One region of the Bacillus sp. SYZHCR11 genome, then DNA from elsewhere that is predicted to be linked to it. Evidence: riboswitches for the same ligand, from Rfam matches in the RefSeq annotation. Region 1 holds a riboswitch; each other region holds the start of a gene.
The links. Region 1 has a riboswitch for thiamine pyrophosphate ahead of tenA (thiaminase II). Riboswitches for the same ligand answer to the same signal wherever they lie in the genome.

Region 2: linked by a shared signal. The riboswitch ahead of AC2CGA_RS04360 (ECF transporter S component) and the one ahead of tenA (thiaminase II) in region 1 are both predicted to bind thiamine pyrophosphate.
Region 3: linked by a shared signal. The riboswitch ahead of thiC (phosphomethylpyrimidine synthase ThiC) and the one ahead of tenA (thiaminase II) in region 1 are both predicted to bind thiamine pyrophosphate.
Region 4: linked by a shared signal. The riboswitch ahead of AC2CGA_RS03335 (acetylornithine deacetylase) and the one ahead of tenA (thiaminase II) in region 1 are both predicted to bind thiamine pyrophosphate.

Annotation. Positions count from the first base shown of each region.
Region 1 is NZ_JBXUND010000001.1:1,148,868-1,153,424, forward strand. It holds gene thiO (glycine oxidase ThiO) at 1-932, opposite strand, end outside; gene tenI (thiazole tautomerase TenI) at 916-1,533, opposite strand; gene tenA (thiaminase II) at 1,511-2,218, opposite strand; TPP riboswitch at 2,306-2,414, opposite strand; gene AC2CGA_RS05190 (monovalent cation:proton antiporter family protein) at 2,468-4,312, opposite strand; gene prpE (bis(5'-nucleosyl)-tetraphosphatase PrpE) at 4,540-4,557, shown strand, end outside.
Region 2 is NZ_JBXUND010000001.1:1,004,662-1,009,218, reverse strand. It holds gene AC2CGA_RS04365 (ABC transporter ATP-binding protein) at 1-1,306, opposite strand, end outside; gene AC2CGA_RS04360 (ECF transporter S component) at 1,293-1,892, opposite strand; TPP riboswitch at 2,074-2,187, opposite strand; gene AC2CGA_RS04355 (glycoside hydrolase family 18 protein) at 2,336-3,598, shown strand; gene AC2CGA_RS04350 (transcriptional regulator SplA domain-containing protein) at 3,689-3,826, shown strand; M-box (ykoK) riboswitch at 3,933-4,098, shown strand; gene mgtE (magnesium transporter) at 4,333-4,557, shown strand, end outside.
Region 3 is NZ_JBXUND010000001.1:1,411,256-1,415,812, forward strand. It holds gene thiC (phosphomethylpyrimidine synthase ThiC) at 20-1,792, opposite strand; TPP riboswitch at 1,914-2,024, opposite strand; gene AC2CGA_RS06545 (Type 1 glutamine amidotransferase-like domain-containing protein) at 2,074-2,772, opposite strand; gene AC2CGA_RS06550 (Na+/H+ antiporter NhaC family protein) at 2,810-3,334, opposite strand; tRNA gene AC2CGA_RS06555 (tRNA-Leu) at 3,526-3,607, opposite strand; tRNA gene AC2CGA_RS06560 (tRNA-Leu) at 3,854-3,942, opposite strand; tRNA gene AC2CGA_RS06565 (tRNA-Cys) at 3,950-4,020, opposite strand; tRNA gene AC2CGA_RS06570 (tRNA-Gly) at 4,027-4,101, opposite strand; tRNA gene AC2CGA_RS06575 (tRNA-Gln) at 4,155-4,226, opposite strand; tRNA gene AC2CGA_RS06580 (tRNA-His) at 4,236-4,311, opposite strand; tRNA gene AC2CGA_RS06585 (tRNA-Trp) at 4,341-4,414, opposite strand; tRNA gene AC2CGA_RS06590 (tRNA-Tyr) at 4,425-4,509, opposite strand; tRNA gene AC2CGA_RS06595 (tRNA-Thr) at 4,521-4,557, opposite strand, start outside.
Region 4 is NZ_JBXUND010000001.1:760,166-764,722, forward strand. It holds gene pgeF (peptidoglycan editing factor PgeF) at 1-785, opposite strand, end outside; gene AC2CGA_RS03330 (YlmC/YmxH family sporulation protein) at 940-1,191, opposite strand; gene AC2CGA_RS03335 (acetylornithine deacetylase) at 1,252-2,532, opposite strand; TPP riboswitch at 2,606-2,710, opposite strand; gene AC2CGA_RS03340 (ABC transporter ATP-binding protein) at 2,715-3,512, opposite strand; gene sigG (RNA polymerase sporulation sigma factor SigG) at 3,641-4,423, opposite strand.

The sequences.
Region 1 (4,557 bases):
AACGGCTTTCCGTCTCTTGTTCCCGGCCTGAGCCCCGCCCAAAACCGGTCTATTTTCATATGTTCGATGGCGGGAAGCATGGTTTTCGCTTTTGCAATGACGGCCTCAATTCCTCCGATGTCAGGCGTATCGCTCCAGTCGCCCTGTTTCATCGTGGCGCCGATGACAAGCCGGCCGCTTTTTCTCGGGACGACATAACAATGATCATGGTAAAGGGTTTTGGTCAGCGGGGTATCGTCATTCCACACGGAAAGGCATTCTCCTTTCACAGGAAAAAAAGGCTGTCCCAAGCCGAGCCGGCTGAAAAACCGGCCGCTCCATACACCGCTTGCAACTGCGACTTTGTCAGCATAAACATCCCCGCCGGACGTTGTGATGCAATATTCTCCGTTCACCCGTTTTACGGAGGTGACTTGTGTGTGCTCACATATGTCAGCGCCATAGCGCCGCGCTCCTTTTGCATACGCTTTGCAAACATAGTACGGTTCGACATGGACATCGTCTTTTATAAGACTTGCGCCGAGAATGTCTTTTGAAGCGTAAGGCTCTTTTTCAAGGGCATCTTCCGCTGAAAGCCAAGTGACGGAAGGCAGATCATCCATCTTCCGTAAACGGGCGATATCTTCTTCGGTATACGCCAGTTTAAGCATTCCGCCGTTATGGCGCCTGATGTCAATGCCGCTAGCTTCCTCAAGCTCTTGCCCCGCCGCTTCATACAGCCTTTGACTGTGCATGGCAAAATTAAAAAACGCATCCCGGTTTTCACATTCCGCATGAGCGCCCAGCATTCCCACGGCAGCGCTTGTCGTTTTTCGGCCGACTTCTCCAGCTTCAAACAAGACAACGTTCTGCTGCGTCTTCGCCAGCTCATAAGAAATGGCGCACCCGATAATTCCGCCGCCGATCACCGCCGTATCATAGTGCTTCTTCATAATCGGCCTCCCTTACCGCGCGTGCATACCGTTTTGCCGCCTCCTCGGGATTTTCAGCTGAGAAAATGCCTGACATGACGGCAATTCCGTCCGGCTTCGCCTGCTTTGTGTGTCCGATCGTCTGCAGTGTCATTCCGCCGATTGCGATAACGGGGATGGAAAGCGTGCGTTTGATCTCTGAAAGCAGGCTGATGCCTCTTGCTTCAAGTCCTTGTTTACATTCGGTTTCAAATATATGGCCGAACACCACATAATCCGCATCTTCCTTTTCAGCTTGGATGGCTTCTTCCAGCGAATGAACCGAACGTCCGATATGAAGATGGGGAAATCTGCTTCGCACCTGCTTTACGGAAAAGCTGCGGGACGGAAGCTGAACACGGTGTATGTTGGCAAAAAGCGCGATATCCGCCCTGTCATTGATGATCAATTTGTCCTTATCCGCACCGCCCTTTTTCAAAAGGGACAAAAGCTGCATGATCTCTCCCGCTGTTTTATCCCGCTCACGGATATGGATAAAGCTCACTTCGCGCTGAATCGATAGAATATCCTCGGCCAGCTCGGCAACGGGTTTGCGATTATCAGTTACCGCGTGCAGCTCCAAAGGATTCCACCTCTTTTCCGTCCTTCTCGGACCAGCCTTCTTTTTGATAAGCCATTCCCCAAAATTGATATTCATAATAGCTTGAAATCACAAAATTCTCTTTCATTTTCGCGCGGATTTCCTCTGTGCTGTTTTCAGCAATCTCGTCAAAACGGCTGATCTGTTCTTCGACCTGCTGTCTGAACCAGTCTCCGCCGTATGTACCGATCCATTTTTCATAAATCGGATGCTCCGGTTTGCACTCTTTTAGGTGTTCGCCGACTTCATAATAAAGCCAATAACAAGGCAGAAGCGCAGCTAATATTTCTCCAAAATTGCCGCTCATCACCGATCTGTACATATGAGACGTATAAGAATAGGCGGTCGGTGCCGGTTTAAATGCTGCACGCTCTTCTTCCGTAATTCCTAAAAGCTCCGTAAACTCGCGGTGCAGCGCCATTTCCGCTTCATATGTCCCTTGAGCGTGGCCCGCCATCCTGCCCGTCGTAAACAAGTCTTCGGCATATGCGGCGCCGAACGCCTGAACTTTTGCAAAATGCGTCAAATAGTAGGAATCTTGCAGCACGTAATAGCTGAAACGGTCTATCGGCAGGCTTCCGTCACCGATTCCCGTTACAAACGGATGAACAAAACTTCCGTCCCACCATTCGGCAGCCGCCTGTCTGCATTCTTCAGAAAATGTCATCATGTCTTCCCCCCTGATAAAATAAAAAAACCACTTTCCCGCATCGGAAAAGTGGTTTGGAATTTAAATGGATAAAAGGAACCCCAAAAAAATACCGCTCCACTTCCCTACGCAGGTCTGAACCTGTTCAAGTTATGAGGGTCTAAAAGTCTCACTTTTATCTCAGCCCTTATGAAGGACACCCCTAGTGGTCATACGATTAATGATTTATTTGTTATGCCTTCTATATTATCACGAATTGCAATTTGGTCAAGCTTCAAGGATTTTTCTCAGTTCTGACACGTAGTTGCGCGAGCCTGTGACGATGAGACGGTCTCCTGTTTTCAGCCGTGTGTCTCCGTGCGGAACGATGCTGTCCACACCTCTGAAAATCCGGACGAAAATCACATCGCCCATCAGCGGAAATTCCCGCAGAATGATGCCGTTATACGCCGGGTTTTCCAGATTGATCTGATATAACGAAGACTCCTCATTCGTCAGGAGGCTCATCACGCCCGGCGCCTCAATTAACGCGCGCAGCAGCGTTTTTGTAGACAGAAGGATAGAAAAAATACTGATGCCCTCTTCTTTCAGTTTTGTTTCATGCTCAACCGAGCCGACGCTTGCGATGATACGCTCAGTCCCTTTCTCTTTCGCCAGTAAGGCGATTTCAGCGTTCACATCTTCATTTCCCGTCGCCACGACAAGAATATCCGTTTTGAAAATACCGTGCGACTCAAGCGTGCCGGGCTCGTAATCAGAAATCGTGTCAACCGAAAAAACGGATTCCGCAAGCGTTTCCCCGGCATTTTCCTGATACACATGGACGACCCGTACTTCATATTCCTCCTCAGGCAATTCCAGCGTAACCGGGAGCGTCATTTGGTTGGCGCCGATAAATGTAATGCGCTTTTTTTCCTGCGGCGCGCTATGCCGTTTGAATAATTTCTTAAAGCCGATCGGCGTGATGATGCTGGCAATAACCGCAACTAAAGTCAGCGCGCCGGACATATTGGCGCTGATAATGTGGAGCCTTTCTCCGATCGTAGCCGCCGCGATAACAAGCGACAGCGTCGACGTCAGCAAAAAGCCCGAAGCAAACACGGTTCTTTTGTCGTACCATTTCTTTAAATAAAACACCGGGAACATTTTGCTGATAAACAGCGCAAGCAGAAGCAGCGGAATCATCGTTAATGTTTTCGGATCTTGGAAAAGCGTCCAAATATCCAATTTCACCCCGACCATGACGAAAAAGATCGGAATTAAAAACCCGTAGCCGAAGGAATCCAGCTGTTCCACCATTTCTTTATTCGGAGACAGAAGCGATACCAGAACGCCTGCCAAAAACGCGCCGAGAATATTTTCCGCCCCGAGAGATTCCGATAAAGCGACAAGCACGATAATCAGTGTGAAAATGGCTCTCGTGCCGATCTGCACAGTGCCTTTAGACATCGACTGCACAAATGAACGGTGTTTAAAGATCCTGCCGAAGAAATACAGCACGACCCCCGCTGCAAAGAGAATCAACAGAAGCCACATATTTCCGCTGTCTTCTCCGTAAAGAGAAGAGAAGAAAGCGAGCAGAATCATTGTAGCCAAGTCTGCGATAACGGCGACAAGCAGGATGATCTGGCCGATATTGGAGTTCATGATCCGTTCTTCCTTTAAAGTCGGAACCACCACACCGAGTGATATTGTTGAAATAATAAGCGTCATTAAAAATGCGTTTTGAATAAAACCGGCTAATACAAAGGCATAGGACAGCAGCAATGATAAAATAAAGATGCCGAAAAAGATAATCAGCGCGGCAGAAAACGTGTTGGGCGCTTCCTTGCCGTTCGGAAGGAATTGTTTTTTCTTCCCTTTCTCAAATGAAGAAAAATCAATTTCCAAGCCGCTTAAAAACATTAAAAAGATAAAGCCGAGAACAGACAGCGTCTCCAGCCACGTGTCTCCCTGAACGACAAGATTCAGGCCGCTTTTTCCGATAATAAGCCCCATGATGATCTCCGCGACGACGACGGGGATGCTGAGCTTAAACCGATGTAAAAGGAGCGGCGTCAAAAAAGCGACGATCAGAACGACGACTAAAGATGCGACTGATGTGTGTTCCATTTGTAAATACCTCCTTAAAACAAGGGTTATAAAAGCCCGCTTTAAGCGGACGAAACCTTACTTTTTTTAAAAACATAACGCATATTCTAACAAGGCTGAACGCGAAAAAAAAGTGATAAGGCTTTATTTCTTCAATTCTTTTTTTAATTTGTACCAAAACAGCGTAATTAGGTATAGGAATTAGCCCCATAATAAATAAAAAACCGTTAATAAGGAGGCTGAAACGAATGGCTTATGACATCATC
Region 2 (4,557 bases), 140 kb from region 1:
GCATCGTCGCGACGCTGAGCCTGCGTTTTTGTCCTTGGCTTAAAGAAAACGGATGCTGTGAGGCATGGCGTCTCATGCCGAATCGGGTTAACAGCTGAAGAGCTTTCTCCTTTGCGGCTCTGTTGCTTTCAAAACCGAACATCAGCTCTTGAATGACGGAATCTGTGACAAACTGGTGTTCAGGATTCTGGAAAACATATCCGATCTGTCGCCGCAGCTCTTTTTCAGAATAGGAATCAATCGGTCTGCCGTCTATTTTGATGTCTCCGCCCAGCGGACGGATGAGCTTGGCCGCGGCAGAAAGGAGCGTGGATTTTCCTGTTCCGTTAGGGCCGGCAATCGCGGTGATTGATCCTTTTTTTACGGAAAAGCTCACATCCTGAAAAATGACGTCTGCTCCTCTTGAGAATGACAGCTCGTGAACGCTCAGCGCGTCTTCTGCCGAAAGCGCGGCGGGCCGGGGTTCGGGCAGAGATGGCACAGGTTCGTGAAACAGATTTTCTTTACACAATGTAAAAGGAATGCTGACGTGCTCCTGCAATGAGATCACACGCGGAATCGGAATGCCGAGCTGCATCAGCTCTTCAATCTTTGTTTCAAAGATAACATCCGTCTCTCCGTCCATCACCTTCTGACCTGTTTCGTCAAGGACAATCGTCCTGTCCATCCACGGCGCCCAGTGATCAAGCTGATGTTCGATAACGAGAAGGCCGAAGCCTTTTTTTGCTTGAAGATCTTTGATCAGCCGCACTAATTCACGTGCCGAATATGGATCAAGCTGTGCCGTCGGTTCGTCCAAAATAATGAGTTCCGGTTCCATCGCAATGATACAGGCAAGCGCCACTTTTTGTTTTGAACCGCCTGACAGCGAAGCGATCGTTCGCGTTTTCAGATGAGTGATCTCTAATTTTTCTAAAACGTCATCGATGATTGCGTCCATATCTTCTTTTGTATATTGCAAATTTTCCAGGCCGAAGGCGATTTCATCTTCAACCGTCAGCATGCAAAACTGCTGGTCCGGATCTTGAAACACGACGCCGATGGATCTGGCGGCGGGTTCTGTCAGGTGTGAAAGAGGTGTTCCGTATAAAGAAACGGTTCCCGATTGAACCCCATCGCATGCTTCCGGGTACAGACCGTTTAAACAGAGAGCGAGCGAGCTTTTGCCGCATCCGCTCGGCCCGAGCAATAAAGCCCGCTCTCCTTTGCGGAGCTGAAAGGACACGTTTTGAAAAATCGGCTTTTCATCCTGATCATAAGAAAAGGTAAGACGGCCGGCGGATAGAAGGGGTTCAGATGCCTGCATCTTGGTTCACCTGTTTCTTTTTCTTCTTGAATTGTTTTCCGAGCGCCATGCCGTTCAGCACTCCTGTGTAAGCCAGCGCATCACTGATTGCTTTGCCGAGAAGGCCGGCAAGAAGCGCACCTGAGACCAGACGGATGAGAAGCATGACGGCTAATAAACCCGGATTCAAAACAGAGTATCCGGAAACGAACAAGTCATAAATGAAGCTTGTCACAGAAGACCCCATACCGGATAAAAGAAGCACGGGCAGGGTATACACCCGCCAGCGTGTCGCTAAAAAGACCGCTTCCGCACCGATTCCCTGTGCGATCCCGATCAGAATCACCATCGGTCCTGACGGATTTCCGAGTAAGCACTCCACAAACGCGGCGATGATTTCAGAAACGAGAGCCGCTCCCGGTTTTTGAATAATGTACGCGGCAATCACCGAGACGATAAACCAGATACCGTAAATCGGTTCGTAGCTCATCCGGCCGAAAAATCCTGCCGCTATATTACTTGCATGAGTTGATACTAAATAAATGACAGCAAATACAACACTGATGACGGACATGACGACAATTTCTCTCATTTTCCAATTTTTCATTGTGATCTCCTGCTTTCTTATCGATAGTCGTATGTATGAAAGAGTTGATTTTACGAAAGACGATTGATCGTAAGTTTCATATTGCGGTGTCCTCCCCCGTTTTTTAATGAAAAATAAAAAACTGCATATCCGAGGGAATATGCAGCAGCAGAACGAAAACGCATGGGGAAAAAACCTGCGCTCCGGTCAATCTGCACTTCCCCACGCTGGTATTATCCAGATCGGGTTATAAGGGATCAAAACACGCCTGCCGCATGTTTTATCTCAGCCGATAACAGCACCCCTAGTGCGTTTCCTATACAGTTTTTTATGATGACATCATCATAGTTGATCATGTCTGATTTGTAAACAGCCTTTCTCCGAACAGAGTTTGGAATCGGACCGGAAGATCATTCATAAAGATAAGAAGAGCCCTTTTGATCAAAAGGAAACGGAGGACATCTATGTTTGTTCATACAGTGCAGTCTGGCGACTCGTTATTTTCCATCAGCAGAAAGTACGGATACCCTGTTGACAGCATCAGAAGCGTCAACGGGCTTGAGGAAACGAATATCGTTCCGGGGCAGGCGCTTTTAATCCCTCTTAATGAATATACGGTTCAGCCGAATGATACGTATGCCGTTATCGCAGGTAAGGCTTATGTGCCGCAGATGCAGCTGATGCAGGCAAACCCGGATATTCCGCCGAACCGGCTGCGGACGGGTATGAAAGTGAAGATCCCTGATATCTCTAACTATCTTGCGGGAACCCTGCAATTTTATGTCATTCGGACGCCTGAAGCGGATAGAGAGCTGATTAATGATTTTGCGCCGTATTCTTCGGCGATTTCTTTGTTTGAATATCATTTCGGCCCGAATGGAGATATCATAAACGATTTAAACGACAGAACCGCAATAGAAACCACATGGCAGAACAGAGTGCGCCCGCTTGCCGTCATTACGAATCTGACAGAAGGGGGATTCAGTCCGGAATTAGCCCATCAAGTGCTGCAGAATCCGGCGGCAAGAACGAATCTCGTCAACAATATCGTCTCCTTAACGGTAAGAAAGGGATACGGCGGTGTAAATATCGATTTTGAACGGGTCAGAGAAGCTGACAGGGATCTCTTCACAGGATTTCTCCGGCAGTTAAAAACCCGGCTTTCAGAGCATCAGCTCGCGTTAACGATATCGGTTCCGGCGAAAACAAGTGATGCAGTGCCGTGGCTGAGGGGATATGATTACGGCGGAATCGGAGCCGTCGTCGATTATATGTTCATTATGGCGTACGACTGGCACCACGCCGGCAGTGAGCCGGGACCCGTGGCGCCTTTAACAGAGGTCAGGCAAACGATCAATTTTGCCATCAGCAGGGTGCCGAGAAGAAAAGTGATTCTCGGTGTTCCGCTGTACGGGTATGATTGGGTGATTCCGTACCGTCCCGGAACGATCGGATCTGCCATCTCCAATCAGCGCGCCATGGAAACGGCGATGAAGCATCAATCAATGATCCGTTATTCCCAGCAGGAGCGTTCCCCGTACTTCCGGTATACTGATGAAAATGGAAGAACGCATGAAGTGTGGTTTGAGGATGTGCGGAGCATGAGTGAAAAAATGGTTCTCGTTCGGGAGTTCGGACTGCAGGCGATCGGCGCGTGGCAATTAACGCTCGGTTTCAAACCGGGCCCGTGGCTGCTTAGGAACTTTTTTACGATCCGAAAAATATAGCTGCATGTCCCTCTCCGTAAGTGATTTTTTCTTTCCTATGATAACGGAGCTTCTTTTGGACAATCTAAAATTGAGAAGGAGGTCTGTCATATGAAGAAAAGGGAAGAGCAGTATATCAACGAGGCTGAGTATGTACCGCACCCGACAAAAGAAGGGGAATACGCGCTCATGCTGCATGAATCCTATCATTTCCTTTCAGAAGAGGATGAAAGCGATTTGCCGGAATAAAGGCTTTATGCCTTTATTCCGTTTATTTTATAGGCATGTGCTGAAATCACAAATTTAAGGTTGACACATTCCTTTTTTTTCTGTAATCTCAGTGTGTCAATTCAAATAAGAACTTCGTTAGGTGAGGCTCCTGTATGGAGATACGCTGCTGCCCAAAAATGTCCAAAGACGCCAATGGGTCAACAGGAATCATCGACATAAGGTGATTCTTAACGCAGCTGGATGGCTGTCCTATGCCATACAGTGCTAAAGCTCTACGATTGGAGGCCCCGCACGTTTATTTGCCGTGCTTGTTTTCGCCTTCATATCGGAAGGTTTTTTTTATGCCTCAAAACGTACACGACTGAGCATGATAAGGAGGTGCGGAGTATGGATTCTCCCCATTCGAGTATGTCAGAAGAAGTACCCATATACAGCCAGATAACCAGTGACGACATGATGAGGAGACAAACCGCCGCACTTCCCTTGACGGACGGCGCGTCTCCGTAAAGGAGGTACGAGTCCCGATGGTCCAAAACATGACCTATGACGAACTCATATTACGCATTATCATTTTATTGCGGGACGGAAAAATAAAAGAATTCCGAAACATGATAGATGAGCTTCAGCCCTATGACATGGCATTTTTATTTAAAGAAATGCCGGAAAAGCACAGGGCCCGCTATCTGTCATATATGACGGTTGATGACATCACCGACATGATCGGAGAGCTGGAGCGGGAATTTCAGCTT
Region 3 (4,557 bases), 260 kb from region 1:
TCCATCTTCATCTTTTCTTTTATTGATATAAGCGGCTTCCCTTCTCTGCAAACTCTTTTGCTTTTTCTTTCAGCCCTTCATTGACGGCCTCGTCTTCAGTAAGTCCGTTTTCCTTCGCATAATCACGAATATCCTGAGAAATTCTCATGCTGCAGAACTTCGGGCCGCACATCGAACAGAAGTGAGCCGTTTTTGCGCCTTCAGCCGGCAGCGTTTCATCATGATATTCCATTGCTCTTTCAGGATCAAGCGACAAATGAAATTGATCACGCCACCGGAATTCAAACCGCGCCTTAGACAGAGCATCGTCACGGATCTGTGCACCCGGATGCCCTTTAGCAAGGTCTGCGGCATGTGCCGCGATTTTGTACGTAATGACGCCTTCTCTTACATCATCACGATTCGGCAGCCCCAAATGCTCCTTCGGCGTGACATAGCAAAGCATCGCCGTCCCGTACCAGCCGATCATCGCCGCGCCGATTGCTGAAGTAATGTGGTCATAGCCAGGAGCGATATCCGTTGTTAATGGGCCGAGCGTGTAAAAAGGCGCCTCTTTACAAATTTCCAGCTGCTTGTCCATGTTTTCTTTAATTTTATGCATCGGCACATGACCCGGTCCTTCGATCATCACTTGCACATCGTGCTTCCACGCAATCTCCGTCAATTCTCCGAGAGTCTCCAATTCCGCAAACTGCGCTTCATCATTGGCATCCGCAATCGAACCCGGACGAAGCCCGTCACCAAGTGAAAAAGCGATATCATAGGTCTTCATGATTTCACAAATTTCTTCAAAATGCGTGTACAGAAAGCTTTCCTGATGATGAGCCAGGCACCATTGCGCCATAATCGCCCCGCCGCGGGATACGATTCCCGTCGTGCGTTTAGCCGTTAACGGGACGTAACGAAGCAGTACGCCGGCATGAATGGTGAAATAATCCACGCCCTGCTCCGCCTGCTCAATCAATGTGTCACGATAAATGTCCCACGTTAAATCCTCGGCAATGCCATTAACTTTTTCAAGCGCCTGATAAATCGGCACCGTCCCCACAGGCACGGGGCAGTTGCGGATAATCCATTCACGCGTCGTATGAATGTCTTTTCCCGTGGATAAATCCATCATCGTATCGGCGCCCCAGCGAATCGCCCACGTCATTTTTTCGACTTCTTCTTCGATAGAAGATGTAACAGCCGAGTTGCCGATATTGGCATTAATTTTCACATGAAAATTCCGGCCGATAATCATCGGCTCGCTTTCCGGGTGGTTGACGTTAGAAGGAATAATCGCCCGGCCGCTGGCTACCTCGTCTCTGACAAATTCGGGAGACACATGCTCGCGAATTGCGATAAACTCCATTTCCGGCGTAATGATGCCTTTTCTCGCATAATGCAATTGTGTTACATTTTTCCCCGGCTTGGCCCGAAGCGGTTTCCGCTGCAGGCCGGGGTATTCGGCAGCATGATCTTCTTTTTTATAGCCGTTGTCTTCAGGTCTCACGGTCCGGCCGTTATATTCTTCTACATCTCCGCGCCCGGTAATCCACTTTGTGCGGAGCGCCCCCAGACCTTCATGAATATCAATCTGTACATCCGGGTCTGTATACGGTCCGCTCGTATCATAAACACGGACCGGCGCATTCTCCTCTTCCCCGAATGCCCCCGTAGTCGCACTCAGGCTGATTTCCCGCATCGGCACTCGTATGTCGGGCGAAGAACCTTCTGCATAAACCTTTTTACTGCCGGAAAAACTCGACATAATGGAAATGTTCGCTTGCTGTACTGATTGATTTTGCATACAAATCTCTCCTTTATCATTTGAATAACAGAACCAAGCTCAGCACCAGCACAAAAAAACCGGGTTCAAAGAAGAACCCGATTTTGCAGTCAGAAAGAAACTATTATTGTTTTCCTCAACAATAATAAAACCTTTACTTCCCCACGCTGGTACGAACCAGATCAGGTCCAAAGGGTTAAGAAGCCGCCGCTTCTCTCTCAGCCCGCTCAGACGGGCACCCCCAGTAACTATTGATTTCGCTCTCATCGTAACATAAGTTGTGTACAAAAAAAAGCATATTATCAAAATTCAGATAACGGAATGGTCATAAGCTCTGTTTCCCGAACGCCTTCTTCGGTATTAAAAACCCGATAACCCTTTGCGGTTTCCCGGGATGAGACAGCCCGGAACAGCTGACCGTCTTTATAATGAAGCGCAGCGCCGTCATCAGCGGCATAGCCCTCCCTGAGTTTCTTTTCAGAAATCAGACGGTGATACACCGGCCGGCGCTCCGATTCTCCGTCATAGTGCGGACAAAAGCTGCCCGGCAAAAATCCTAAAGCTGTTAACTCTCGCAAATCCCCCGCTGAATCCGTCCCCCCTTCTTCATACCAGCAAATCGCTCCAGCGCTGAGACCCGCTAAGATGATGCCGTTTTCCCAAGCCTCACGAAGAATAAGGTCAAGCCCCCACTCTTTCCATAAGACAAGCATATTGCGCGTATTTCCGCCGCCGACATATATAATATCTTTCTTCATGAGAAAGGATCTGAGATCAGAACCCGGCGGTTTAAACAGCGACAAGTGATCCGGCTCACACCGCAGCTTTTGAAAGGCCTGATAAAACCTGCCGGTATATTTCTCCGAATCTCCGCTTGCCGTCGGCAAAAAACAAACTTTCGGCTTTGACCGCGCCGACTGCTCTAAAATATACTGATCCAGCACAAGATGATCCGGCTCCATGGAAAACCCCCCGCCGCCCATTGCAATAATCTGCTTCAATGTCATCACTTCTTTTTTTCTCAAGTATAACAGCTCATTAAAAAGGCGTTATCCCAATTTCGGATAACGCCTTCAAAAAGTATTTGTTATCTGAAAAATACGCACCGTATAACACAACGGAGATCCCCGCGGCGTTAATCGCCGGAACAAGCTTCGAACGGGTACACTTCACAACATCGATCCCCAACACCGTATTATCACTGAGGGGAGAAGCAAACCAAATGTTCCGCTCGCTAATAATAAGCTGGTATGTAACTGAACCGCCAGCGTTACGCCGAGCGCCCCAAGTCCCCCAGGATGACCCGATAAAATAGGAGATAACAACCCCCAGTATAAAAAGAGACGGCGCAATAAACATATGAGGGCTCCATGATGTTAAATGAGAAGTAACATATTTCGAGAATCCCAGATTTTCAGCTACTGCTGTTACGGCCCAAATCAGCGATAACATAATAATAACGTTGACCAATTCGTTTCCGCCCTTAATAAAATGGGTAACAAGCTCGCCTGCATGAAAACGCTGAAACATAAAAAGAGCAAATACTGCAATAACCGCTGCCAATAATGCGCGCTTTTGAATGGCCGACCCACCAGCTGAGAAACAGTGTTAATCCCGATCGGAATGATTTAACTCCACGGCCGAATCGGTGTTTCCTTTTCAGCTCCTCCTGCTGCAGGTATCATGTTTTCACAAGCCTTGGAGATATTTTTATACAACAAAAAAGGCTTCTACAATATGTAGAAGCCTTTGTATACCGGTGGCCGGGGTCGAACCGGCACTCCAGAAGGAACACGATTTTGAGTCGTGCGCGTCTGCCAATTCCGCCACACCGGCATGTAATCCGTCGTGTTCAACCGACGTATATAAATATAACATGCATTTTATAAAGTGTCAATGGTTTTAGTGAAGTTTTTTCAAATGGTAATGCAGTATATACGATACAAGCAAGAAACTTATATTGATAGTCTTCACTCTTTTATTATATAAAAAAAGCGACCTGCAATATGCAAATCACTCTCATATATGTTTTATAATAAGAAAATTGATGACCAATTTAACATAATTCGCTCAAAGTTAAATTGGTGCCGAGGGCCGGACTTGAACCGGCACGGTAGTCACCTACCGCAGGATTTTAAGTCCTGTGTGTCTGCCAATTCCACCACCCCGGCAATAGAAAGGCGACACCCGGATTCGAACCGGGGATAAAGGTTTTGCAGACCTCTGCCTTACCACTTGGCTATGCCGCCGTAATTTGGAGCGGAAGACGGGATTCGAACCCGCGACCCCCACCTTGGCAAGGTGATGTTCTACCACTGAACTACTTCCGCAACATGTAAAAGAACTTAATACATCTTATGCTGTTGTTTTCAAAAAAATGCAACTGGGCTAGCTGGATTCGAACCAACGCATGACGGAGTCAAAGTCCGTTGCCTTACCGCTTGGCTATAGCCCAATGATAATATGGGGCGATTGATGGGAATCGAACCCACGAGTGCCAGAGCCACAATCTGGTGCGTTAACCACTTCGCCACAACCGCCATAATCTGAAGATGAATAAATAATATAGTGGCAGGGGCAGTAGGAATCGAACCCACACCGGAGGTTTTGGAGACCTCTGTTCTACCGTTAAACTATGCCCCTATTTATAAAATGGTGGAGGGGGGCAGATTCGAACTGCCGAACCCTGAGGGAGCGGATTTACAGTCCGCCGCGTTTAGCCACTTCGCTACCCCTCCATCATTTAGAGTGCCGGCCAGAGGACTTGAACCCCCAACCTACTGATT
Region 4 (4,557 bases), 390 kb from region 1:
TCGCGGCGGTGTGAAAAGAATAGTTCACGCTCTCGTTCGGTGCATAATCCGCTGACTGAAATGTTTTCTTCCGGAATGCCGCAATGTATCAGAAGAAGACGGTTGACCTCTTTTAAATCAAGTTGATACTGGCCTTTTTCCGTTTCGCATATGGCGGATTCAGCCGTAAAGGGCAGCGCCCGCACTTCATTGATGACGCGGTCGTCGACTGTATAACTTCCCGCGCTGATGGACGGACCGATGACAGCCTGAATATCTGTTAAACGGGAGCCTTCTTCGTTTACCCAGCGTTCCGTCATGATGCGTCCGATTTGTTTGACCGTCCCCTTCCATCCGGCATGGGCAGCGCCGATAATGGATTTCACCGGGTCATAAAAATACAAGGGCACACAGTCCGCAAAACAAAGGGCCAAAAAAAGATTCGCATCTTTCGTGTAGAGCCCGTCCGTCCCGCGGAATGCGGAAGAATAGTCTCTCGCTCCTTTTCCTTTATCCCCGGCTGTCACGCGCCGGACGCGGTTTTCATGTGTCTGGTCGGCGAACACCCAGGAATCCAGATCAGTACCGCATAAGGACGCTATGACTCCACGGTTTGTCACAACATCATGAGCTTCGTCCCGGACGTGCAATCCGGTATTTAATGACTCATACGGAGGATTGCTGACACCGCCGTTTTTCGTTGTGAATCCGGCGATGACCTTTGTGTTAAGCTGATTCACACAGTTCCAGTCTTCTATCATGAGTGCCGAGGGGGTGGTAAGACTAAACGGGTGATATGTATTCATGGAGATCCAACCTTTCGACAAACATTAAAAAAGCGTAATTTCCCACTCATTTTAACACAATTTTAAGCATACGTTTAGCGGCTGATTGAAAAATGAGATAAATAAATGTGCCGGAAACATTGAGATTTCCGGCTTTTTACAAGTAAAGGGAGGATTACGCTCCCCCCTTTGGTTCATTTACACGCACTAAGATGACATCTTCCCCAATTTTAACTATATTTCGCCAAGGAATGATCATTTCCTCTTCTTTTCCGAAAAAACCGAGAACTTTTCCGCTGCCGCCTAAAATAATCGCCTGAATTTTTCCCGTTGTCACGTTAATATCAATATCCCCGATGCTTCCGAGTTTTTTTCCGTTCGACACGTTTACCACATCTTTTATTTGAAATTCAGATATGCTGATCATCCGTATCACGCCCTTTGCCCGTTCTTTTTCCTATTATATGAACGGCCGGGCTGAACCTTGTCACATCGGGCAATCTTTTTTGCGGCTGCACCAGCCGAGAATAAATCTCAGCATGATTTTCGTATAGTCCATAAGCTCATCAACGGACACTTCCTCGTTTACGGAGTGGGCGTTTTTTAAATCGCCGGGGCCGTATATGACGCTCGGAATCCCGGCCTGATAAAGCCATCCTCCGTCTGTTACGGTTTGGGAAACATCAATGACGGGCTCCTGTTTTTTGACGGCAGAGTGTGATGCAGCCAAGACAGAAACTGCCGGATGATCCGGATCGATTTCCAGCGCCGGGAACACCTCTCCTCTGTCTTCAATCATCGAAGATCCGCCCCATTTGAACACCGGCCTGTTTTCTTTGAGCCACAGATCACTGTCAGCGACACGATTAATATAGTCTTCGATTTCTGCGGCTGCTTGTTCGTGCGTTTCGTTCGGATAAAAGTGGACGGTGATCCATAACCGGCATTCATCGGCGACAAACGCTGCGTGTCTTCCGCCTTCAATGACGGCGGGGTTGATCGTATTGGTGCCGGGCGCAATGCCGGGATAGCTTTTCGTTACCGCCCAGTGGCGCTCCAGCTCTCCCAAGGCAGTGATGATTTTCGCCATTTTTTCGATGGCGCTCGCTCCGAATGTGCCTCCGCCCGCATGAATCATATTGCGCCTCATGCCGTCATGAAATGTTTGTTTGCTTTTCAATTCTATCCAGCCGGTGATGACACCGCCCTGCCCTTGAATATGCAGGCTGCTCGTATCCGCGACAACCGCAAAATCCGCGTGATAGCCGCGTTTGCAGCATTCCAGCGTCCCCGCCTCGCCGACTTCTTCTCCGATTACAGACTGTACAATGAGGTCGCCCGGAAGCTTAATGCCGGCATCATGGATCAGCTTCAGAGAGAAAAGAACACACGCCAAACCTCCTTTCATATCAACGGCGCCCCTTCCGATCAGCATGCCGTCTTTTACGAGCGGCTGAAACGGGTCAGAGTTCCAGTCTTCGCCCCCGGCTTCTGCCACATCAATGTGTCCGTTTAAAATCAGGCTTTGATGCCTGCTTGAATCTGTCCCTTTTAAAACACCGACTACATTCGGATCTTCCGGATACACATCCCACATATCGACCGAGCAGCCCGTTTCTTTTAAAAAGCCGGCCACCCACTTTTGGGCTTCTGCCGTATTTCTTGCAGGCGGAGCCGGTGTCGGAAAGGCGATCAACCTTTCAGCTATTTGTATTAAATCGCCCCGCCGTTTCTCCGCCTGGTGTAACAGCATATCAATCTGATGCATTGGAAATCTCCCCTTTGGCTGTATCAAAAAACCCGTTTCATTAAAATAAAACGGGTAAAAAACGGATCTTCCTCCGCTTTTTTCACCGCTTCCCTCCGCCGGCATGATCCGGATCAGGTCCGTTAAGGGTTGAGACAACGTCTCTCTCAGCCGCATGGCAGCACCCCCAGGGTGAATTGATGTTATTTTACGGATGATGCCTCTTTTGCACGTGTTAAAAACGGGCGGCCATTGTTCCATAAGACATTGACAGGCGTATCGAAAAACGCTGTAAGCCGCTCGTCAGAAAGCATATCCCTGATTTCCCCGGAGGCGAACACCTCGCCTTGTTTTAAAAGCAGCGCCTGATCAAATACCGGCAGAATTTCTTCAGCGTGATGGGTGACATAAAGGATGGACGGCGCATTTTCTTTTTCGGCGATCGACGTAATCGTGTCCAGCAGCTGCTCCCTTGCCATAAAATCAAGACCCGTCACGGGCTCGTCCAAAATCAGCAGTTTGGGATCAGCCATAAGCGCCCGCGCAATCAGCGCTCTTTGTCTTTCCCCTTGTGATAATGTTTCGTACCGCCTGTCGGCGTAACTGATGGCGCCCAAATCCTTCAGAAGACCGATCGCTTTTTCCCTTACCTGCTCACTCGGAGTTTCGTACAGCCCGATTGAGGCGTACGCGCCGCTGAGGGCGATTTCAAAAGCGGAGTCCGCGGCATATAATTTGTGCTGAAGACCTGCCGAAACAAGGCCGATTTTCCTTCTGAGCCTGTCACCGAGCTCTGTTTTGCCGAACTGATGGCCGAGCACCTGCATCTCTCCTGAAGTGGGGAAGTAATAAGAGCATAACATATTCAGCAAAGCCGTTTTTCCGGCTCCGTTTAATCCGTACAGCACCCAATTTTCGTTTTTCTCGACGCGCCAGTTAATATCTTTCAAAATCCATTTCCCGTTTCTTTTTAATGACACACTGTCCAGCTGTAAAATCATTGCCGTTTCCCCCGTTTACTTTATTTAAATTTTCTAAAAACTTTTACACATTAGAATACATCACTTTTTTGCAAACGTAAACCATCGCATGAAAAAAGCCTTTAAACAAGGTTTAAAGGCTTTTTCCGTTATTGGTGGATATTTTTATTCATTTGTTTAATGGCTGCCTTTTCAAGCCTTGAGACCTGAGCTTGGGATATCCCGATTTCTTCAGCGACTTCCATTTGGGTTTTCCCTTGGAAAAAGCGCTTTCGCAAAATCATTTTTTCCCGTTCGTTCAGTCTTCTCATGCCTTCTTTCAGAGCGAGCTCCTCAATCCATTGTGTATCCTTGTTGCGCTCATCGCTGATCTGGTCCATCACGTAGATCGGATCGCCGCCGTCATTATAAATCGGCTCAAACAGTGAAACCGGATCCTGGATGGCGTCAAGGGCAAACACAATTTCTTCATGGGGCACTTCAAGAACTTTGGCGATTTCCTCTGCTGTCGGCTCCCTGCTTGTCTCACTGATTAACCGCTCTCTTACTTGAAGCGCTTTATATGCGATATCGCGAAGCGACCTCGAGACGCGGATCGGATTGTTATCCCGCAAATATCTGCGGATTTCTCCGATGATCATCGGTACAGCGTATGTTGAAAACTTAACATTATGGCTTAGGTCAAAATTATCAATGGATTTCATTAGTCCGATGCAGCCGACCTGAAATAAGTCATCAACATACTCTCCTCTGTTGTTAAACCTCTGAATGACGCTTAAGACAAGGCGCAGATTGCCGTTTACAAGCTTTTCCCTCGCTGAATCATCGCCCTCATCCTGCAATTGCCTAAACAGCTTTCTCATCTCTTCATTCTTGAGCACCGGTAATTTGGAGGTATCCACCCCGCAAATTTCGACTTTATTTCTTGACACGTTTTTCCCTCCCACTAGGAGCTGCTGTACAACGTTAAGTATCTCCTCGGGTGGGAAAAATATGCACCGCCATTTTACAGAAATAAACATCCGGCGGCGGCAATCCTTGCAGCAGTAAGGGCTGTCAGATGGAA